One region of the Alteromonas sp. Cnat2-8 genome, then DNA from elsewhere that is predicted to be linked to it. Evidence: predicted binding sites of a transcription regulator. Region 1 holds the regulator's gene; each other region holds the start of a gene.
The links. The regulator sigma-54, encoded in region 1, starts transcription at its own class of promoters, with help from an activator protein. The targets are predictions, from matches to a motif close to GTTGGCACGNNNNTNGNNT.
Positions count from the first base shown of each region.

Region 2: a site for sigma-54 is predicted at 1,881-1,899, ahead of MHN00_RS16935 (BON domain-containing protein). Genes of this name have one in related genera too.
Region 3: a site for sigma-54 is predicted at 2,313-2,331, ahead of MHN00_RS19665 (DUF2884 family protein). Genes of this name have one in related genera too.
Region 4: a site for sigma-54 is predicted at 2,754-2,772, ahead of nirB (nitrite reductase large subunit NirB). Genes of this name have one in related genera too.

Region 1 is NZ_JAKREX010000001.1:518,711-524,572, forward strand. It holds gene MHN00_RS02180 (KpsF/GutQ family sugar-phosphate isomerase) at 1-724, shown strand, start outside; gene kdsC (3-deoxy-manno-octulosonate-8-phosphatase KdsC) at 725-1,273, shown strand; gene lptC (LPS export ABC transporter periplasmic protein LptC) at 1,270-1,848, shown strand; gene lptA (lipopolysaccharide transport periplasmic protein LptA) at 1,817-2,371, shown strand; gene lptB (LPS export ABC transporter ATP-binding protein) at 2,374-3,099, shown strand; gene MHN00_RS02205 (RNA polymerase factor sigma-54) at 3,173-4,654, shown strand; gene hpf (ribosome hibernation promoting factor) at 4,685-4,972, shown strand; gene ptsN (PTS IIA-like nitrogen regulatory protein PtsN) at 4,986-5,429, shown strand; gene rapZ (RNase adapter RapZ) at 5,514-5,862, shown strand, end outside.
Region 2 is NZ_JAKREX010000006.1:238,398-244,259, reverse strand. It holds gene MHN00_RS16945 (putative DNA modification/repair radical SAM protein) at 1-279, shown strand, start outside; gene MHN00_RS16940 (TIGR03915 family putative DNA repair protein) at 296-1,102, shown strand; gene MHN00_RS16935 (BON domain-containing protein) at 1,238-1,846, opposite strand; gene MHN00_RS16930 (endonuclease/exonuclease/phosphatase family protein) at 2,513-3,496, shown strand; gene MHN00_RS16925 (hypothetical protein) at 3,514-4,062, opposite strand; gene MHN00_RS16920 (galactosyltransferase-related protein) at 4,618-5,601, shown strand; gene MHN00_RS16915 (hypothetical protein) at 5,719-5,862, opposite strand, start outside.
Region 3 is NZ_JAKREX010000008.1:135,272-141,133, forward strand. It holds gene MHN00_RS19655 (sodium-dependent transporter) at 1-271, shown strand, start outside; gene MHN00_RS19660 (NAD-dependent epimerase/dehydratase family protein) at 386-1,198, opposite strand; gene MHN00_RS19665 (DUF2884 family protein) at 1,365-2,195, opposite strand; gene MHN00_RS19670 (hypothetical protein) at 2,542-2,733, shown strand; gene MHN00_RS19675 (mechanosensitive ion channel domain-containing protein) at 2,809-4,146, opposite strand; gene MHN00_RS19680 (acyltransferase) at 4,150-5,043, opposite strand; gene MHN00_RS19685 (acyltransferase) at 5,040-5,862, opposite strand, start outside.
Region 4 is NZ_JAKREX010000001.1:669,064-674,925, forward strand. It holds gene nirB (nitrite reductase large subunit NirB) at 29-2,578, opposite strand; gene MHN00_RS02825 (SulP family inorganic anion transporter) at 2,890-4,455, opposite strand; gene MHN00_RS02830 (hypothetical protein) at 4,890-5,177, shown strand; gene MHN00_RS02835 (nitrate regulatory protein) at 5,527-5,862, shown strand, end outside.

The DNA of each region.
Region 1 (5,862 bases):
CGACTTGGGCATGCTAAGCAAAGGCGATGTCTTACTCGCCATCTCTAATTCTGGCGAGACTAACGAGCTAGTTAACTTATTGCCCGTAGTTAAGCGCTTAGGCATACAGGTGGTCGCCATGACCAACAGTGCTTCCAGTTCATTAGGGCAACACGCAGATGTCGTACTTGATATCAGCGTTGAAAAAGAAGCGTGTTCGCTAGGTCTTGCTCCTACGTCAAGCACAACCGCCACACTGGTTATGGGTGATGCGCTTGCGGTAGCACTGCTCGACCAAAAAGGTTTCACCTCAGATGACTTTGCGCTTTCGCACCCAGGCGGCAGTTTAGGCAGAAAACTTCTGCTTAAAGTTAGCGATATCATGCAAAGCGGCAGTGATATCCCCCTTGTCCATGCCAGTGCTTCTGTTGCTGACGCACTGCTGGAAATATCTAAAAAGGGGTTGGGTATGACAGGCGTGATAGCGGCAGACGGTACGCTGACAGGCGTCTTTACGGATGGCGACCTACGACGAATTCTCGATGCCCGCGTAGACGTACACAGTGCCACGGTAGAAGAAGTAATGACTAAAGGCGGCAAGACTACCACCGCAGGTCAGCTGGCTGTAGAAGCCCTGAATTTGATGGAAACCCATAAAATTAGTGCGTTAATGGTTACTGACGATATGCGCAAACCTGTTGGGGCTTTTAACATGCATATGCTACTAAAAGCAGGAGTGCTTTAAATGACAACCACCTTGTACACGGAAATAAATGACTCGCTTTTCGCAAAACTAGCCAAGATAAAGTTGCTGGTATGCGACGTTGATGGTGTGTTCTCAGATGGCCGAATTTACTTAGGTAACGACGGTGAAGAACTTAAAGCATTCCATACCCGTGATGGATATGGTGTAAAAGCGCTAGTGAGCAATGGAGTGAATGTCGCGGTAATTACTGGACGTCGCTCTGCCATTGTTGAAAATAGAATGAAGGCACTGAATGTTGCACATATAATTCAAGGCGAAGAGAATAAAGCAGACGCGCTTAGCGACCTGATGAAACGCCTTGAGTTAAACACTGACGAAGTGGCTGCGGTAGGTGATGACATGCCAGATACGGGTATGTACAAGCACGTTTCAGTTAAAATTGCGGTTGCCGATGCCCATCCTTACGTAGCAAAACAAGCAAACTGGATTACGACCCTTCCCGGTGGGTTTGGCGCGGTCCGAGAAATATCGGATACCATTTTGCAGGCCAAAGGGGTAGCAAATGAGATTTTTGGAGCTAGTGTATGAGCCTGTTTGGCTTTAATCGCTTAGGATTAAGTATATCAGCGCTATTTATTCTGGCGATGCTGATGTACATCCCTACGTGGATGGAAGAGCAGCCTGAAACGCAGGGGAATCGTGAAAACGATGCGCTAAAGCCCGCCTACAAAGCAAAAAATCTAACCACTACGCTGTACAATCAAGACGGTGAGTTAAATCACAAAGTATTTGCAGAGTCGATGGAGCATTACGACCAGCTTGGCTTTGTATTGTTTCAGCAACCTAAATACACCCTTTATACAGAAAACGCGTCATCACCATGGGTGGTAACCGCTGATGAAGGTACACTATACAATAACGAGCTAATCCAGCTGGAAAACCAAGTTAATATTGAGAACCAAACTGGCGATGACTTTGTCAGAAGTATATCGACCGAGTACATTCAAATTAATTTAGAAACCAAGCAAATGACATCTGACCAACCCGTTGAAATACTGGGCACCCAATATGTCATTTTAAGTAATGGGTTTAACGCGAATTTACGCACACAAGAATACGAGCTTTTAGATCATGTACAAACCACTTATTCCCCTAGCAACTAGTTTATTGCTTGCCATCGCTAGCGGTGCGGTACACGCCAGTGAAGATGATTTTTCGCAGCCCATAAAAATAGGCTCGAACACCCAGTTTATCGACGGTAAAAATAAAACCGCGTTGTACAAAGACGACGTACTCATAACTCAAGGCTCTTTGGTTATTGAAGCTGACGAAGTGGAAGTAATTGCCACTGACGGTGGTGGTCGTGAAATATTTATTGCTAGAGGGAAGCCTGCAAGCTATTCCCAGCAATTGGAAGACGGCACGCCAGTTTCAGCAAAAGCTAATGAAATACGCTATGAAGTGGTGAACCGAACGATTTCTCTTGCCGGAAACGCAGAGTTGAAACAAGACACCAGTAAAGTACAGGGTGACAACATCACGTTCGATATGATTACCGAGCAATTGCTAGCGACTGGGGGCGCAGGTAAAGATGGTGAGGGTCGAGTGACCACAGTATTCACACCTGAGACCATTCGCAAAACTTCGTCTAAGAAAGACAAAAAAGACAACGAGGGCAATGAATAGCAATGGCAACTTTGAGCGCTAAAAATCTTGCTAAGGCTTACAAGTCAAGACAGGTTGTTCGAGATGTAAGTCTGTCTGTCTCAACGGGTCAAATTGTTGGTCTTCTTGGCCCAAATGGCGCTGGTAAGACCACCACATTCTACATGATTGTTGGTTTAGTGAATCTGGATAAAGGCAAGATTGAAATCGACGACAATGAGCTAACTCATCAGCCCATGCACGAGCGTGCACGCCGCGGAATAGGCTACCTACCGCAGGAAGCCTCTATTTTCAGAAAGCTCACAGTGCATGAAAATATCATGGCCATTTTGCAAACCCGTAAAGATTTAAATTCACAACAGCAAGAAGAAGAAGCTGATGCGCTACTTGATGAATTTAATATTAACCATATACGTAATAGTACGGGGATGAGTTTGTCAGGGGGCGAACGCCGTCGCGTTGAGATTGCCCGCGCTCTGGCAGCAAAACCGCAATTTATTTTGTTAGACGAACCATTTGCTGGTGTTGATCCAATATCAGTTAATGATATAAAGAAGATAATACAACATCTTCGCGATAGGGGTATTGGAATCCTTATCACAGACCATAACGTACGAGAGACATTGGATGTTTGTGAAAAGGCGTACATTGTGAGTCATGGCGAGCTTATTGCGCAAGGAACGGCGGAACAGGTTTTAAGTAATCAAAAAGTAAGGGATGTATACCTAGGCGAACAATTCAGGCTATAGTTAATGTAACCGAATTGTCATTTTTCAGTTTCGCTCTGGTATATTCAATTTAGAGCATTTAAATAAGACGTAGATGAAACCATCTTTACAGCTAAAATTTAGCCAACAACTTACCATGACACCTCAGCTTCAGCAGGCCATTAAACTGCTGCAGCTTTCTACACTTGATCTTCAACAAGAGATCCAAGAAGCGCTCGATTCTAATCCGCTATTAGAAGTTGAAGAAGGTAACGACGAGCCGCAACTAGAAAAGAACAATATCGACAACGATGACAGCGGCTCTGAGGCCACTGCTTCTGCATCTAGTGACACATTAGAAGCCGGCGATGCACTTGAGAAAAACGATCTTCCCGATGAGCTGCCAATCGACAGTACGTGGGATGAATACTACTCTGCTTCATCTTCGCCTGCTCCGGGTCCATCCAATGACGACGAGCAAATCTTCCAAGGTGAGACTACTGAAGATATTCAAGAGCACCTTCTTTGGCAAATGCGCCTTACCCATTTCTCGGATACCGATCGCGCAATCGCTACAGCAATCATCGACTCTATTGACGAGTCAGGTTATTTAACCGTTACCCTTGATGATATTTTAGAAGCGGTTAACGATGATGATATGGAAGAGCCGATTGAAATGGACGAAATAGAATGTGTGCTAAAGCGCATTCAGATGTTCGACCCTATTGGTTCTGGCTCACGCTCTCCACAAGAATGTTTGATGGTGCAATTGCGCCAGTTTTCAGAAGACACACCGTGGCTTGCTGAAGCAAAACAACTGATTGAAGAGTACTCTGACTTACTGAGCAGCAAAGACTATCGTACGCTTATGCGTAAAAGCCGATTGAAAGAAGATCAGCTACGCGAGGCAATGCGTTTACTGCAAACCTTGAATCCTCGCCCAGGTAGTGCTTTAGTTACTAAAGAGCCTGAGTACGTTATTCCTGATGTCTCAGTAACCAAGAAAAATGGCCGTTGGGTGGTTGAGCTGAACCCCGACAGTCTGCCTAAGTTAAGCGTAAATCAACAATACGCTGCAATGAGTCGCCGTGCCAAGAATAGTAGCGATTCACAATTCATCCGCTCACACATGCAAGAGGCTAAGTGGTTCATAAAGAGCCTTGAATCTCGTAACGAAACCTTAATGAAGGTTGCAAACTGCATTGTGCAGCAGCAAATGGGCTTTTTTGAGCACGGCCCGGAAATGATGAAACCAATGGTGCTAAATGATGTCGCAGAAATGGTAGATATGCACGAATCCACTATTTCGCGAGTGACAACGCAAAAGTACATGCATACGCCACGTGGAATCTTCGAATTGAAGTATTTCTTCTCAAGCCACGTTGCAACAGAGTCTGGTGGTGAATGTTCATCTACAGCGATTCGTGCATTGATCAAGAAATTAGTGGCCGCTGAAAAGCCTAGCAAGCCGCTAAGTGATAGCAAGATTGCTTCATTGTTGGCCGAACAAGGCATTAAAGTTGCCCGGCGAACAATAGCAAAGTACCGGGAATCGTTGTCGATCCCGCCGTCGAACCAACGCAAAAGCCTTATTTAATCGGGCTTAATAATATAAGGAAGACGAAATATGCAAATCAACCTTACTGGTCATCATGTCGAAATCACCGACTCTTTGCGTAATTATGTCGATACGAAGTTCAGCAAACTTGAACGTCACTTTGATCACATTTCTAATGTGCATGTCATCCTGAACGTTGAAAAATTAAATCAAAAAGCCGAAGCGACCGTTCATTTAAGTGGCGCTGAAGTATTCGCATCCTCAGAAAATACCGACATGTATGCGGCGATTGACAGCATGGTTGATAAACTCGACCGGCAGGTAATCAAGCATAAGGAAAAACTGAAAAAACATTAGTAGTTAATTAAGCATGGATATACAAGCCATCGTAAGTCTGGACCGCACCGAGTGTGCGGTTCAGTGTAATAGTAAAAAGCGAATTCTTGAGATCATCGCTGATATCGCTGCCAAGCAAAACGAGAACATTGATCAGGCAACGGTACTCAACAGTTTGATGGCTCGAGAGCGTATGGGTAGTACAGGCATTGGCAATGGTATCGCCCTGCCCCACGGACGCCTGCCGGGCCTTGAGAAAGTGATTGCCATTGTTGTAACCAGCACGCCAGCAATCGACTTTGACGCCCTTGACGAGAAACCCGTAGACATCTTTTTTGCGCTACTCGTTCCCGAGGAGCAGACCGAAGGACACCTTCAAACGCTGGCCACCGTGGCTGGTAAACTAAGCGACAAAGAAACGATTAAAGCAATACGTCGCGCAACGACAAGCGACGATATTCTATCTGCATTAAGTTAAACATTAAGCGCCTATTAACCGTTTAGTGGGCGCCTAATTCAACAACGCGTATGTGATAAAACCAGAGTATTAGGGAGAAAGTAGGTGAAGCTGATAATAATCAGTGGTCGTTCGGGGTCTGGTAAGTCTGTCGCACTTCGCGCATTGGAAGATTTAGGTTATTACTGTGTTGATAATATCCCGGTAAACTTACTTCCCACCTTAACCCATACAGTTGTTGACGAGTACGATCAGGTTGCGGTAAGTATCGATGTGAGAAACTTACCTAAAAATCCTGACGATTTGGTGGAAATTCTAGACTACCTGCCTTCTTCGTGGTCGATGACCATTGTTTACATTGACGCGAGCGATGATGTACTGGTTAAGCGTTTTAGCGAAACACGTCGTCTTCACCCTCTCGCCAAGCTTAATAAATCGCTTTCAGAAGCCATTA
Region 2 (5,862 bases), on a different contig from region 1:
CGCAATCGCCACATATTTCCCATCGATTTAAACAAAGCTGACAAGCTACTTTTATTGCGAGTTCCTGGACTGGGAGCACGCACAGTACAAAAAATTCTGGCTATTCGACGTTACACGAAGCTTAGCTGGTTCGATCTCACAAAAATGCGTTTACCCTTACAAAAATTAAAACCGTTCATTACTGTTAGCGATTATTCCCCCGCTATACATTTGCTCGATAGCAGTAACTTTGAACAGCAATTTAAACAACCAAAACAGTTTGAATTGTTCAGCGCCTAATCTAATTGGTACCGCAATGAAAAAAGTAACAATTTCATCAGTGCCCGGATACGACGAATGGCGAAAAGCATCGAGAGAATGTCTAGCCCAACACATACCTCCCGAGAACGTTACATGGCAAACTTCGCAATCTAACCAAGACGACTTGTTTGCCGTGACCGATTCGGCCAACGCTATTGGTGAAAGCCAAACGAATTTCAGAATTCCCAGATCAGTTTTAACGCTGTTGAAGTATGCGTTATGCCACCAAGCCCCCGATCGTTTCGCTTTATGTTACCGCGTTTTATGGCGAGTAGTTTTCGAAAACAGAAACCTTATTCACTTAAAAACTGACGAAGATGTGTTGTGTCTCAACGTGCTGGCTAAAGCAGTAAAACGCGATGCATATAAGATAAGTGCTTTTTTGAGATTTCGAGAAGTCGTACTTGACGGACAAGAGCATTTTATTGCGTGGTATGAACCAGAACACTTCAGCTTGGAAATGAAGCTCGATTTTTTTCAGACGCGTTTTAAAAATATGTGTTGGTCAATACTTACCCCTTATCGAGCTGCGCATTGGAATACTAAAACACTTGTTTTGGAAGATAATCCTGACCCTAGTATCATTCCAAATGATGACAGAATTGAAAAATACTGGCTTACGTATTATGCAAATATATTTAATCCTGCCCGCGTAAAAACAAAGGCAATGTTAAGTTCAATGCCAAAAAAATACTGGAAGAATATGCCTGAGACGTCGCTTATTAACGATATGATACGCCACTCGGATGCTAGAGCACGTAAGATGATACTAAATGGAAAAAAGGTGGAGAATGGTGAATGAGTCCTCCTGACAAATATTAGCAGCTGTGCTTCCCTTGTTTTTTGCGATTTGGAAAGCTCTGTAAAACGTGACCAGAAAAAAAGGGGCCGAGGCCCCTTTTTTGTGTAAAGCAACAATGATATTAGTTCATCGATATTAGTTCATCGCAGTTTCAGTAACTACACGAAGGTTGCTTTCAACATCTTTTACGTCAGATGCATTCTTGGCAATTTCCACAGCTAGATCACGCTCAGCATCAGAATCAACGTCGCCAGTCAGTGTTACTACACCGTTTTCTACGTCAACATCGATGTCGAAACCTGAGATATCGGTATCCATAAGAAGACGGGTTTTGATTACTGTGGCGATTTTGGCGTCAGTTAACTCGCTTGTGCCTTCGTCAACAGTATCTTCCATGTCATCTGACATGTCGCCTTCCATATCTTTGTCAGAGACAACCGTTAGCTTATTGTCTACAGACGTTACACCGTCAATATTCGCTACTAGCTCTTCCGCTAGCTTTTTATCAACAGAGTTCTCAACCTTACCAGTAAGAACGACATTACCATTTTTAACGTCAGTGTTAATGTCGAATGAATCAAGGTTACCATTGAACAACAGCGTTGCTTCTGCTTTGCCATCAATCCATGCGTCTTTGGCACCTTTCTCCCATTTATTACTTGTGCTGTCTGTGTCCATATCACCTGCATATGCAGCTGTAGTCAAAGTTGTAGCAACAATCATAGAAATAAGTGAACGTTTCATAACATTTCTCCTTTGTCGAAACTCGTAGATAGTCATGCCAATTCCTTGCCAACAAAATAAGACATTGTTTTATATGATAAATATTAATATCCAGGGCTAGTTAAGTAAGTTTTGTTTTGCAAACTTTGCCTTTGTTTGAGAACTTTTTACTTAATTTTGTTAATGCCCAAAACTCGTCAACTTCACTTAAGAAAAGCACCTATCAATTGTACTAGGGGATAACTTTTTGTCGTTGGCCGCCGCTAAGTTGCAGTGATACTTAGGTTAAACTTATTTCACAAAGCTGCCGTAGTTATAACGATTTGTATCGCTTCACTGGGGCCTGTTGACCTTTGTTGTACATTTTTGCAGCGGTCTGTGTGCCATCTAGACAAGGCGAATGTTTGACGGTTTAGTGGTTCTAAATCGAGAACATTCAACGCAGTATAGATGGCACAAAGGCGCTGCCCGAAGGGGTCGTTATGGAAGCCTTTTACTCTTTGTCACAGTCCTTTAACTTAGCCCGCTAGGCTTGCAGGACTGTTTCGCGATTAAAAGGCTTCCATTTAGACCAAAATTTGTACACCAAAGGTCAACAGGCCCTAGCTATAGTCATCAATTTAGTTTTGCAGACAGAAGCAACAGGTGGAGTGTTTTTCGTTAATTAAACTCAAGGACCAACTAGACATGGATACTGCACTTACTGCTGTTTCAGTCTTATTTATAGCCGTAAGCTGGGCCCCTTTGCTTCCTTCTTCTCATTGGTTAGTAAGAGTGTGGGAATTTCCGCGACTACAAATAGCAGCTATCATTTCTTTGTTAATTGCTGGGCATATTTTTGAATCAACCTATTACGCACAGATAGATAGCCTAGCAGTAATTATTGTCGCTGGATTAACAGTTAGCCTTATTTATCAGGTTATCTGGATCATTCCTTATACCCCTCTGTATAAAAGAGATGTTAGGCACGTCGAGGTTGAGAGTGCGAGCCAAAAGCTAAGTGTTTTATCAAGCAATGTGTATATGCCTAATGACGATTTTCGCAAGCTCATTGAACATGTACGTAATAAGCAACCTGATTTTCTCGTAACGTTGGAATCTAATGAAAAGTGGCAGAAAGGCATCAGTGAAATTGAATCTGAATACCCGTATCGTAAATTTTGCCCACTCGAAAACCTCTACGGTATGCACCTTTATAGTAAGCTTCCCTTTGAAGAGGTCTCATTGCGATTTCTAATAGAAGAAGATGTGCCGTCTATGAAAGTTAAAATCAATCACCACGGACAAGATGTCACGCTATATTTTCTTCATCCAAAACCACCAAGCCCAACAGAAAACACGTATGCAAAGCCCAGAGACGTAGAACTTACTGTTGTGGGGGAAGAAATAGCTGAAACAGAGGGCCCTATTGTCGTCGCTGGCGATCTTAACGATGTGGCTTGGTCACCTACTACCAGAAAGTTCAAGAAAATAAGCGGACTTTTAGACCCACGAGAGGGGCGCGGTTTTTTCAATACATTTCACGCGAAATATCCTTTAGTGAAATGGCCGTTAGACCACGTATTTCACTCGGAACATTTTGCATTGGTCAATATAGAGAAGCTTGAAAGCATAGGCTCAGACCACCACCCGCTTTATACCGAACTAGCGCTAATCACGGACAAGGAGTAATACTCAAGACTGTAAATCTAATGAGAGCTACGGTGTTTGACACACCACATGAGGCTATCACACGCCTCTTCACGCTTTTTAAAATGGGCTAGCCCTATTAGCTTGTTATCCCGAGGCCAAACCGCTTGGTTTAGCACCTCTTGATCTTCTGCCGATAGTTGTTCGCTATCTAACACAATCTCTACCGCTTTTTTGTTGGGTTTTATTAATGTGGGGTTAGCTTCCTTGACCAGAGCAGAGTTCACACAAATATACTCTCTCTTAACAGGGTCTCTCACCACGCCGATGTAGTTGTTGTCGCAAATTATAGCTGGCCAGCCTTCCGTTATTCTGCTCTGTCCAAACATTACGAGTGTAAAAGCAACAAGAACGAAAAGTGTTAAACCGATAAATTGAACGCTCAAATCTGGTGCTACGCTTACAATAACGCCGACAACAGCTGCGAAAAATATCCAGCCGCCAAATACCCTGCGCATAGCATTTGGTGAGATACCAGATATAACATCAACCACCTTTAATGATTGTTTGTCATAGTGTCGAATAAATACAGACGATTGTGATTCCACAGCCTTTGTCCACCAGAAAAAACACGAAATTCAGAAATTAATACGTTACAAGTAAGGCTGAAGATTTACCTACACTCTGAGTGAGTAAAAACCAATAATATGAGATTAGTTCTACTCGAAAGAAAACGTGTTAAGCAATATTTGTAGGAATATTTAAACTATTGAATTGTAATGTTTAACCTACTAACCAAGCATATCAAAATATGTGGGAACGGCAAAGCAATTACGCGCTAGATGCACAGTAAAACAAGACTTATGAAAAGAAGCGTCATGTTAATCTGCAAATTAGAACAGACCACCAAAAATTAACATAAAAAACTGCTGTTGGCCTCCATACATTCGTTTGTAAATTTTTCTCTCACTTTGCACCTCTTGCTTGCCTTGGCGCTCAACCATTGCTGAAAATTCTCGAAAACAGAACTTCAAAATAAAACTTTTAGATGATAATCAACAACTTACAAAACAGGAACACTCTTTGCTTCTACGAAAGTATAACGTTCAACGTTTCATGTCGTCGTTATTACAGGTTCAACAACTTAGAAAGGGAGGAAGAGTATGCGTTCACCAATAAGTGCAGTAACTATTGTTAAGAGCAGAACTGAGAAGCTGACCAATTTGATAACTCAGTTAGAGCAATGCTCTCCTACGCCAGATGAGCTAGTCATTGTTTGGATGGCACCTCCTTCTGATTTGTCACTCGTACGCAGTGACAAATTCGACATTGTTCACAAGTTTGTGACTCAAGATGCTCTTCCGATAGCGAAAGCGCGCAACAAGGGTATGTCAGCGGCCAAGCACGCGAATTTAGCTTACCTAAACGTAGACGCAGTTATTGCCCCATCGCTTTTTAGAGATGGCTTGCTTGCGCTTCGTGACAACACCGTAGTGTTTACATCAGTGGTGTTTTTACCCAATGAGCGCTGCAGTAAGCCCTACCGACAAATTTCAAAAGATGAAAAAGAAATCGGTTATTTAGCAAGTAATGACGACACGTTACCCGAAGACGACAATAACGAAATACCTTCAAGAGATCAGGAAATTAATCATGGAAAGTTTAGTGACGATAGTATTTGTTCTACAGTGTTTTTTATTCGTAAGGCAGACTTTCAGAAAACCGGCGGCTTCGATGAAGGCTACGCGGGTTTCGGACTAAACGACGAAGATTTCTTCACTAACTGTAGAGCATTAGGGTTTTCGTTAGAGCAACTGCCCACGCGAACATTTGCACCACATCGCCCTAATTATCAATGCCCGATAAATCACCTTTTAGACTTTGTTCATAATGCGCAGCGTTTTCACTCGAAGTGGGGATTTTACCCATGTGTTAATGTATTGAACGCGTATGCAGACCAAGGCTTTATTAATGCTGACTTCAAGCAAAACGGCATTAAGATCAAGCATCTCCCCCAGCAGGTAGAGGAAGACAAGGCGGACGCGCCGGTTGAGACGCCAATGGTAACGAACGCTCAGAACAATATCGCGTTCACATCTTTTCATTCCCCAGAGAAAGAATCTGGCCTTCTGAGCACTTCAGCTTAAGCGATCTTGCATTATGGCGGGAAAGCCCTCGAATTAGATGCTCGCGAGCAATAGAAAGCTCGCGAGCGCAGTAATTGTTAGATATCAAACTTTGCGCCTGAAGGCATCTACTACTGGCTACTGTTGACGCGCTTCTGCAATGGCGCTTGGCTTTTCTTGTTGCCAGTTAAGTCGCATATCCCACTTGAAACGATGTTCAGGCTTAAGCGGTGGCTGTTCGGCATCAATAGTGCTTAACACATTAGTCGCCTTAGTCAGCGT
Region 3 (5,862 bases), on a different contig from region 1:
CGCAGATAAATCACTGTTTGATGTCATTTACGATGTGTTCTACGACACGATTTTGCCTTTAAACGGCTTGCTAATTTGTTTGTTTGTTATTTATCGTTGGAAGAGTGCAAACTTCAATGCTTCTTTGGAAGAGGGCAGCAGTGGTTACAAAGGTAGCTGGTTTGAAAAATACGTGGATATATCGCTGAAAACCTTTATTCCACTTATTTTACTCGTGATTTTTGTAAACACGGTAGCGGTAAAATACTTCGGGTTGAGCCTATTCGGATAGTCAGGTTTTACAAGAAATGACGTGAGCTAGCAGTGAGCTCAACTTAAAAACGGCAAGCCTAAAGCTTGCCGTTTTTGTTTGTGTCAGAGTATGTATTTTCATTAAGTGTAAAGCCTAAAACATGCGATAGGGGTCGCTATACTCTGGTGTAATATTTAGCCTTGCCCAGCTTTGTGCGGCGTCAATCACTTTGCCAGCAGGTTCCGCTTCAGTATCAGAAAAGCGAGGAGCATCAATATCCATCGCCTTCGCTGCATCCACGTAATAAATACCGCGCTTAGGATGAGACAAGCTGCAAAGGTGAATAACATCGTTAAGCGGCTTGCCACAAATGATGGTCGTCAGCGCTGATACAATGTCGTACACATGTACAAGGTTTATTCGCTTATTTCCTGCATCTAACTGTTTTCCACTTAACGAGCGGGCGGGGTGACGGTCTGGGCCTACTAAACCGGCTAGGCGAACAATACTGATATCAACCTGACCTCGCTTAGACAATAAATAGTCTTCAATAGTCACGTGGGCTTTGGCCGAGGCTGTTTGCGGCTGTGTAGTGCTGACTTCAGACACTACCTCATTTGTTGCATCGCCGTAAACCGACGTGGTGCTGATAAACACGATATGCGCCACCTTTACGCTGATGGCTGCGTCTATCAACTGCAGCATATTGTTGGTGTATGACGCGAGATCTGTGTTTCTCCTGCCAGGGGGAATATTTAGCAACAAGGTAGCGTTTGGCAAATGGTTACAAAGCGCTGATGTATCTTCGCCCAGGGCATATTCAATTGCGGTGATACCTTGGTCTTGTAACGCGAGACGTTTCTGTTGGCTTCGAGTGGTGCCAACAATATTGACCTTGCCTGAAAGTGCTTTGCCCACATAGCTGGCTAACCAGCCGTAGCCACTAATTACTACATTTTGAGTCATCGATTAAATACCCCTTTGTTTAGGGTTTAAGAGTACATTAATTGGAGGGCGGTTGTCGTTAACTGTAAAAATGAAAAACCGACTGGGTTACAGTCGGTTTTCTAAGGTGAGTGGTTAGAGTTGCAAGTCGTTTCGTTTTGCGCGTTTAGTTCGCTAAATGCTCCAACTACATTTTCATTTCGTCGTTGTGGTCATGGTGGTTGTCTTGATCAATATCTAGCAGGTTCAAGTCATCTAGCCCAGATATGGATGCCTGCATTTTGCCTTCGGCATAATCCGCTTTCTTCAGTACCTTACACAATGCATCGCCTTTTTCTTCTAGCGCAGCCGCTTGGCTTTCTAAGCGATATTCTAAATCTTCACCCCAGCGCTCCATCTTTTGCTCAAACTCAGACATATCACCGCCTTCCCACAACATTTGTGTTCCTACGGCAATAAGTATTCTACCCATAGACTCACTGATTAAAGACTCAATTTGCGCTTCGAATTCTTGCTCCCAGCTTTCGTCAAACCAACCTGGCTCATCGAATTTAGTTGAATCAACGCGAATATTGCCTGCGTCATCATAGAATGAAGTGTTTAGTTTGGTTTCAAGTGAGTCGAACAGTTCACGAAAATCGTCACCCATTTGATCGCCGCCTAACAGTTCAGTAAATACTTCAGTCACTGCCACGTTGGCAATTTGCAGCCCTTCACTGGCGATATTCAAGGTCATAGGGATGGCGATATCAATGTTGTTGTAATATTCACTTACCCAGCGCTGTTGTTCGCTGTCAAGCGATACTGGTTCGCCGTTAATGGTCATATTGTGATGGGAGTCAATCGTCATCACTGAGCCATTGTCCATCTGTACCGTTAGGTCACCTTGGTAATATTGAATATGACCATCAAGCTCCATGTCACAACTGTTGTTTTGAAAGCTGCTGTCATGCGCAAATGCGTGGCCGCTCATTAAAGCACTGGTAAGGGCAACTGAAAGTAATAGTTTCTTAGACATTGTTCATTCCTTAATTTACGTGTGACGCGTTAACGAAAGTGCTCGAAGCAAACTGCAATGCGTTGTAGTGTCACTGTCAGATAGACGCTAACGATACTCGCTGTTATACCTAAGGTAGAGCAATGGCCTTGCCAATATTTAAAGTCTATATCTTTCAAATGGTTAGTGATATTTGATGATTTCTTTATGCTCTGCTAAATACACTATTTAGTGAGATTACCAACTAATTAGTAGTTTTGACTAAGATCAATTAATACCAATAGCGGTACATTTAAGCCAATCCAAGCATGGTTAAATCTTATTTATTGGTGCATAATACCGCCAATATTTTTAAGGGGTTATCACAATGGCTGATTGGATTAATGCAATTATGTTTGGTGTTGCGCTAATTGCCTTTACGCTAGGGCTAAGCAGCATCGTTATGGGCTTTTTGACTGCTAAAGCAGGTGCTGAAGGTATGCAGGAAAAAATCGAGTACGGTTTTTTTGGCGTTACTGGTTTAGTACTTTGCTTACTGATGGCCTACGCATTGGCTTAAGCGATAAGCATTAAAAAAACCGGCTATCTCAGCCGGTTTTTTTTCGTCTTGAACAAGTCTTTATTCATCACTGCCTTATCGATTAGGTTCGCTCTTCTCCTGAGCAACCTCAGGCGCATTGTCGCTTTCAGGACTGTTTCTATAAGCGCTTTGTTCGCGATGGGCAAGCAGCGACAAATGTCCATCACGTTGATAAGCGCGTAAATCGAACAAATCCAGCATAGCCATAACGTGGTCGAAAATATCCGCCTGTACTTTTTCGTACCTCACCCATTCCTTTTGTGCACTGAAGCAGTAAATTTCTAAAGGTAAACCAAGCTCATTAGGCGGTAGCTGCCTAACCATTAGGGTCAGTTCTTGGTTTATATCCGGGTGCTTGCGCAAGTATGCCTCTAAATAAGCTCTAAAAGTGCCGATGTTGGTAAGGCGACGGCTGTTTAGCAGATCCGACTCATCAATGGAGTAATCTCGGTGATAAGCGCGGAGCTCATTTTTCTTCTTATCGATATATTCGTTGATATAGCGAATTTTCGAAAAGCGCTCTAGCATATCGTTGTCACAAAGCTTAATAGAGTGCACATCAATATAAATGGCGCGCTTAATTCTGCGTCCGCCAGACTCTTGCATACCGCGCCAGTTCTTAACTGCTTCTGTAGTAAGGCTGTAAGTCGGCAGCGTAGAAATGGTTTTATCCCAGTTCTGTACTTTGACGTTGGTAAGGCCTATCTCGAGTATTTCACCATCTACTTCATACTTAGGCATGGCAATCCAGTCGCCCGTATTAAACATGCGGTTAGCGGCTATTTGAATGCCGGCAACAAAGCCCAGAATGGTGTCTCTGAATATCAATAGTAAAACAGCGGCAATGGCGGTTAAGCCAGACACAATAAGTAGCGGGCTTCTGTCTACAATTAAAGAGATACTTAATAGTATGGTGACAATAGCAAATGCCAATTTGGTAACTTGAATAAAGCCAGTGATAGGTGCGCGTTTAGCAAGCGCTGAGGCGTTATAAACGTCTTCCACTGTGCTCAACATGGCATATAAGGCAAGAAGGCCGCTATATAACATGTATAGCTGAGCGCTCTTTATCACCATACCGTGCATCACGGCTTCATCGCTAATAAGTACCGGTGTGGTTAAGTAAATAAACAGGGCAGGAAACAGGTGCATTAAGCGACGGAAAAATCCGTGCTGCTGCAAGGCGTTGTCCCAGAGGTTATTGGATTTGTATACCCAACTGGCTATCTGGGGGCGCACCAATAGCCTTGCGATAATATAGATTACCGCCGACACCACTAAAATACTACTTAGTGCGATGACGTTATACAGCGGATCTTCAATAGTAAGATTCGGGAAAATATCATTAACTATGTGAATAAAGTTATCGCGTACTGAAGCACTGACTTCCATTAATTACGACTCCAACATTTTCTTTATACGGTTGTCTTTATTTTCCCATAGACCGTTCAACCAGTTTTGGAAATAAAGACGAAACTCAGACTCAGTGCGTTCTGAATGCTGTTGTAATTCAGGTACCGGCGTAACGTTCACATCGATCACGATTTTTGTCATCTGACCGCTAAGCATTGCCATCATAGGATGACGCTTATTTTCCGGGTAAAGCAGCGAGATATCTAACACGTTGGTAAATAATTCGCCCATAGCTGAGAGCGTAAAGGAAACGCCGCCGGCTTTGGGGGGCAGGAGGTTTTCATAGGGACTTTGCTTTGACAGATGCTTCAATGAAGTAAATCGAGTTCCCTCTACAAAGTTAATGACCGTTGTGGGCACCGTTCTAAACTTCTCACAATACGCTTTGGTGGTTTCGAGATCCTTTCCTTTTTTCTCTGGGTGCTTTTCTAAATACGCACGGGTGTATCTGTGCATGAACGGCATATCAAGCGCCCAGGCACCCAGTCCGACAAATGGCAGCCAAATAAGCTCTTTCTTAAGGAAAAATTTGGGTGCAGGAATGCGGTTCGTTGCGAATTCAATGAGCAGAATAATGTCGAGGTAGCTTAAATGATTGGCAATAATCAGATACCAACGGTCTTTTGACAGTTCGCCGTGTACCGAACACTCAATATCGACGCGGTTGAACAAGCGTATCATGAGAACGCTGACCCGTCCGAAGTTAAACATTAGCCCGTGCATCACTTTATTCCATGCTGTTCTTATCTTTCCGTTGGGCATAATAAGTTTTACCAAGCCCAGTAAGATAATTAAGCCTCCCCACAACGCAAGATTGAGGATTTGTAGTGAAGTATGTAATACGAAAATAAAAGGAGCGAGTACTGCGCGAATCATAATGGTTTCTGTGTTGCGTTTAGTGAATCTAAAAGTTGATCTTTGGCATGCCAGCGTTCATTCAACCACGTCTGAAAACGGGCTCGAACTTGCGGATCATCAAAATAATTGTCGCTGAAAATGCCGTTTTCCATAATGTCTTTGATGGGCATTACGTTGATATTCACTCGAATATCACGAACCTTACCACTAACGAAGTCCCAGAAAGACGGTACGCCGTTCGGATAATCAATTGTGACATCAATAAGCTTATGCAAATGATCGCCCATCGCAGACAAAACGAATGCTATGCCGCCTGCTTTAGGTTTAAGTAAATGAGCGAAAGGCGAGGCCTGCTTGTCGTGCTTGGCTTGCGTAAAGCGGGTGCCTTCAACAAAATTCATAATACTTACAGGCTTATTTCTAAATTTCTCACACGCTTGGCGCGTGGTTTCCATATCCTTTCCTTTCAAATGCGGGTTTTTAGCCAAAAATGATTTGGAATACCGGCGCATAAATGGAAAATCGAGTGCCCACCAAGCCAGACCTAAAATAGGAACATAGATAAGCTCTTTTTTGAGGAAAAATTTCAAAAATGGGATTCTTCGGTTAAATACACGTTGAAGAACTAAGATATCGACCCAAGATTGATGGTTAGCAACAACGAGATACCAATCATCTCGAGTGAGTTTTTCTAGTCCGTTTATTTGCCATTTGGTGCGTCCGCTGATGCGCTGATTCAGGTTATTAACGCCGATCCACGCAGTCGCGCATGCGTCGAGTAAATAAGAAATGAATCGTCGCCACGGCGCAATAGGTATAAGTTTAAAAATAGCCAAT
Region 4 (5,862 bases), 150 kb from region 1:
TCTCCTAACAGGGTTGATAAGCCAGTGGCTATACCATAGAGACAGGAATGAACTGATCTTTACCTGCTACTTTTTCAGCTTCAGTAGCTGGGCGAACCTGGCCTCGCTCTGAAACAAACTGAATATTGGTGTCGCTAGCATTGCTGTTTACGAATTGACGGAAACGCTTGCGCGACTCAGGGTTTTCAATGGTGGTTTTCCATTCGCACTGATAAGCATCAACCACAGCATCCATCTGTGCTTCAAGCTCACTATTAATGCCAAGAGCATCGTTTATCACAACGTCTTGCAAGTAAGCTAACCCACCTTCTAAGTTGTCCATCCACACCGATGTGCGCTGTAGGCGATCAGCCGTTTTCACGTAAAACATCAGCACGCGGTCGATGTACTTAATAAGGGTTTCGGTATCTAGGTCGGTGGCAAACAGGTCTGCATGTCGAGGCTTCATGCCGCCATTCCCGCAAACATACAGGTTCCAGCCTTGCTCGGTAGCAATAACGCCAATGTCTTTGCTTTGGGCTTCTGCGCACTCACGGGTACACCCCGAGACGGCAAATTTAATTTTGTGCGGCGCACGTAAGCCTTTATAACGATTCTCTAAGTCAATGGCAGTGCCAACAGAATCCTGTACACCGTAGCGGCACCATGTGCTGCCCACACACGATTTCACAGTACGCAGTGCCTTCGCGTAAGCGTGGCCGGTTTCAAAACCGCCAGCGACCAGTTTTTCCCAGATATCAGGTAAGTGCTCTACGCGCGCTCCAAATAAATCAATGCGCTGACCACCTGTGATCTTGGTGTACAAGTTGTACTCTTTTGCCACTTCACCTAGCAGAATCAACTTCTCAGGCGTTATTTCACCACCAGGTACACGCGGTACAACGGAATACGTGCCATCTTTTTGCATGTTGCCAAGGTAGATATCGTTGGTGTCTTGCAGAGGAAGATGTGAAGCCTTAAGAATGTAGTCGTTATACACCGAGGCTAAAATTGAGCCGACAGCGGGCTTACAAATTTCACACCCTAGACCTTCACCATGCTGTTCTAGTAGCTCGTCAAAGGTGCGAATGCCGTTTACCTTAACAATATGAAATAGCTCTTGTCGGGTATGGTTGAAGTGCTCACAAATGGCTTTTGATACTTCCACACCGCGCTTTTCAAGTTCGCTATCCACAACATTTTTAAGTAAGGCAGCACAACCTCCACACCCTGTGCTGGCTTTGGTTTCGCCTTTTACATCGCCAACGCTACAACAGCCGCCTTCAATGGCTGAAACAATATCGCCCTTTGTCACATTTAGGCATGAACAAATAGACGCGGTGTCTGGTAGTGCATCGGCACCTAGTGCTGGTGCCGCATCGGATGAGGGCAGAATTAGGCTTTCTGGGTGTTCAGGTAATTCAATATTATTAAGTGCATACTGTAAGAGCGTGTCGTAGTCGCTGGTATCGCCAACGAGTACAGCACCAAGCACGTACTTTTGCTCGCTATCTACCACCAGCTTTTTGTACACGCCCTCGGGCTGATTTAAATAGGTGTAGCTAAGCGCACCGGCTGTGCGTTCATGAGCATCGCCAATTGAGCCCACTTCCACACCCATTAGCTTGAGTTTGGTACTCATATCTGCGCCAGCGAACTCGGCATCGCCGCCGGTTATATGACTTACAGCCGTGCGCGCCATGGTATAGCCAGGTGCTACCAGGCCAAAGATTTTGTTATCCCACAGCGCACATTCACCCACAGCGTAAATGTTTGGGTCAGACGTCACGCAGTGGTTATCAATGACAATACCGCCGCGCTCACCCAGTGTTAGCGCTGACTTTCTGCCGAGCTGGTCGGAAGGTCGAATACCGGCAGAGAATAAAATCATGTCAGTTTCTAGTGCAGTGCCGTCAGCAAACACCATTTTATAGCGGCAGGTATCACCGGCCTCAATAGTTTGCGTTGCCTTTTGGGTGTGAACCGTAACGCCCAATGCTTCAATTTTGTCCTTAAGAACGTTACCACCTGCTTGGTCTAGCTGAACCGCCATAAGCTGCGGGGCAAACTCAACCACGTGGGTGTCGAGACCGGCTTGCTTTAATGCGTTAGCGGCTTCTAAACCCAACAGCCCACCACCAACAACAACCCCTACTTTGCTCACTGCTGCTGAAGCTTCAATAGCGAGTAGATCGTCTATAGTACGGTACACCAAGCAATGCTCTTGATCGTTGCCAGGGATGGGTGGCACAAATGGGTATGAGCCCGTAGCTAACACAAGCTTATCGTAGCTAAACACCTGCCCTTCAGAAGTCGTCACTTTATTATTGTCACGGTCTATATCGGTAACCAAGGCATTGGTAACTACGTTTACGCCCCACTCGGCGTACTGAGCGGGTGTAGTGAGCGCTAAGTCATCAGCACTCGCGCCGCTAAAAAAAGACGACAGATAAACGCGGTCGTACGCAAGGCGTGACTCGCCGCATAAAACGGTTATTTCTACATTGGCATCGCTTTGGTGAAGCTGCTCAACAAAATGATGCCCCACCATGCCGTTGCCTACGACGACAATTTGCGTTTTTGAGTCCAATGAAGTCATGGTATTCCCCTTTTTTCGGGACAAAAAAAAGCCCGCTTCAACTTTCGTTGATGCGGGCTTCGTTGCCTATTTTGCCAACGGTTTAGGTCGGCTAACACATTTTACGGAGTGTTATAAATCACACAATTTTCAGCGATTGACACAAATCACCAAAACACACTTTACGTTTATAGCTATCCAAGTTCAGTGCCAAAACCGTAAACAATTGTTTTTATTTGATTTACTACAAAATAAGTATTATTCAGACTTCACAACTGCACCAAACAAACGCAAAACTGTGTTTACTTGGTGCATTAAGGCTTTCAAATAACTTAGGCCAGCTTATCCGTCGCTACGCGGTAGCGAGGATCTTCAACCACATTAATTTCAACAAACTTATCGGCCTTGCGAAGCAGTGAGCGACACTCATCACTGATATGGCGAATGTGTAGCTTTTTACCCTGCTCTTCGTATTTGTCAGCAAGGGTATCTAGCGCATCGATACCTGATGAATCCCAAATGCGAGAGTCTTTAAAGTCAATAACTACATCATTAGGGTCGTTGGCGATATCAAACAGGTCTTTGAAATGCGATACCGAGCCAAAGAACAGCGGGCCGTCTAGCTCATAGACTTTCCAACCGTCGTTATCGATATGGGATCTCGCTTCAATATGACGAGCGTGTTTCCATGCAAACACCAGTGCTGAAACGATAACACCCACCACAACCGCAATAGCCAGGTCAGCGATAACGGTAACGCCTGTTACTAGGAAAAGTACGAACGCATCTTCTTTGTTTACGCCGCGAATAATTCTGAATGACGCCCACTCAAATGTAGCGATAACCACCACGAACATAACGCCAACAAGGGCAGCGAGAGGAATCATTTCAATTAGCGGAGCTGCAAATAGAATAAAGCCCAATAATACAACCGCCGCGGTGATACCAGACAAGCGGCCACGGCCACCAGAGTTAATATTAATCATACTTTGGCCAATCATAGCGCAACCGCCCATACCGCCAAAGAAACCGTTTACGGTATTTGCAACGCCTTGGCCAACGCACTCTTTGTTGCCGCGTCCGCGGGTGTCCGTCATTTCATCAATTAATGAAAGGGTAAGAAGCGATTCAATAAGACCAACCAAGCAAAGAATGACTGAGGTAGGCAGAATGATCATGAAGGTTTCCCAGGTGAACGGCACCATAGGAATAGCAAAGCTAGGAAGTTCACCCGCTAGCGTTGCGGTATCGCGCTGGTCAGCTGGTAGCAAGTCACGAACAAAGTCGATTACAGTACGCGCTTCAAGGTCAAGACCATGTACTAACAAGGTCACCGTAACAATCGCTACAAGCGACGCCGGTACAGCTTTGGTTAGCTTTGGTAGTAAATAGATAATGGCCATGGTTAGCGCCACAAGCCCTAGCATCCAATATAACAGCGTACCTTCCATCCACTGTAATTCACCGGCTGCGTTGGTCACTTTGAACTGGCCTAATTGCGCCAAGAAAATAACAATTGCCAAACCATTTACGAAACCTAGCATTACCGGATATGGGACCAGTCGTATAAACTTTCCGAGCTTGAAAATACCGCACATTATTTGCAGTAAACCAGCCAAAATAACCGCGGCAAATAAATACTGCACGCCGTGTTGGGCAACCAGTGCCACCATTACAACGGCCATGGCGCCGGTAGCACCAGAAATCATTCCTGGTCGGCCACCAATAGCGGAAGTGATTAAGCCCATCATGAAAGCCGCATAAAGACCAATCATTGGTTCTACGCCGGCCACAAATGCGAATGCAACGGCTTCAGGGACCAAGGCAAGCGCCACGGTAATACCTGATAGCACGTCGTTTTTAACGTTGCTGTCTTTACTGGTAATTAAATCGAACATGTTCTCTCAGAAGCTAAGATGTTAAACACAACAACCCACCATGGCGTACACCGCGTTAAAGCAGAACACCAAGCAGGTAGGAGATTTTTTCGGCGATTCTATCACCATTGTAGCGCAAAATCTTTTAATAGATTGTTACTAGGGCCTGTTGAACGTTGATGTACAGCAAAGATCAACAGACCCCAGTCCGAACTACTTGGCGCTTACGTGATAAGCGCAGGGCTCTTTGCCCCTTTCCTAATGCTGTGAGCTTGTCAATTTTTCATGTACGGTCTCAGGGCTTAATTTAATAGCGAATGCTGACAAATTGCATCGTACATGGCATCGTATAATGGTTTTTATTAACCGCGTCGTTCAATGCGCTTCGATTTCTAATACGGGGCTACGATAAGACGTCGCAATAAGGCACAAGTCTTATTCAACGAGGAGTTAAAGTGGTACCTTATATTCTTACAATTTTGTGCGTGCTAGTGGCAGGCGCTATTCATTGGATGTCGCCAAAGGCTTATTGGAAAGCCACTATCATGTCGACCGCCGTTATTTTACTATTTTCTGTAGCAGCATTGTTTATCTTTAAAGCATCAGGAATGCTGGTTAGCGAGCACACTGGCGAGAATGCTGATTTTTCTGGACAAATGCTAACCATCACCACAATGATTGCCTTCTTTGGTTTCTTAATTTCACTGTTCGTAGGTTGGTTTCTCCGCGTAGTCAGAAACTAATCTGGAAAGCAAAACCACAGATTTTGCGAGGCTGCACCATTTTGGCGCAGCTTCTTCCCTATCAACTTCCCTCTTGACGCCGCTAACCTTTCCGTCCCCCCTTATAAAGTCACCTTAAATAAAAGTTCCAGCCGAACCACATGCCGCGAAATGTCAGCACTCCGGGCGTTTTTGTTCACTCTAACGCTTATCTTCATTAATTCTAATAAACAGGGCATAAGTGTTGCTTGGTACACGTATTGCTCTGCTCAGTGCTAAGAGCAATGAGTTTCAAAAAACGTTTCGCCAATAGATGCACTCATCAAGAAAAAATTCGAAACGTGTGTACCGAAGATTAGCAGGCCTTAACATGCTTCATGAACCAGAACAGACCATTGCGCTTTGTAGCGACGCCACTAAGCGCTTTTTGCTAGCGGCCAAGCACGCCGAAATAACCGTGCTTGAGCAACTATCTAGTAATTGTCGAATTGTAATTGCCGTTCGAGAACTTATTCATGAACTGCAAAAAGAGCGTGGGGCCAGCAATATCTTTCTTGCTTCAAAAGGCGAGCGTTATGCCGCTGAGCGAATGCAGTACGTCAGTGCTAGCGAGCAAGCGGAGTCAATGTTGAAAAGCCACTTGAAATCGCTCTACCTGACAGATGAGATCACCACGGGTAACCCGCGGTTGTTGAGCAGCATTACA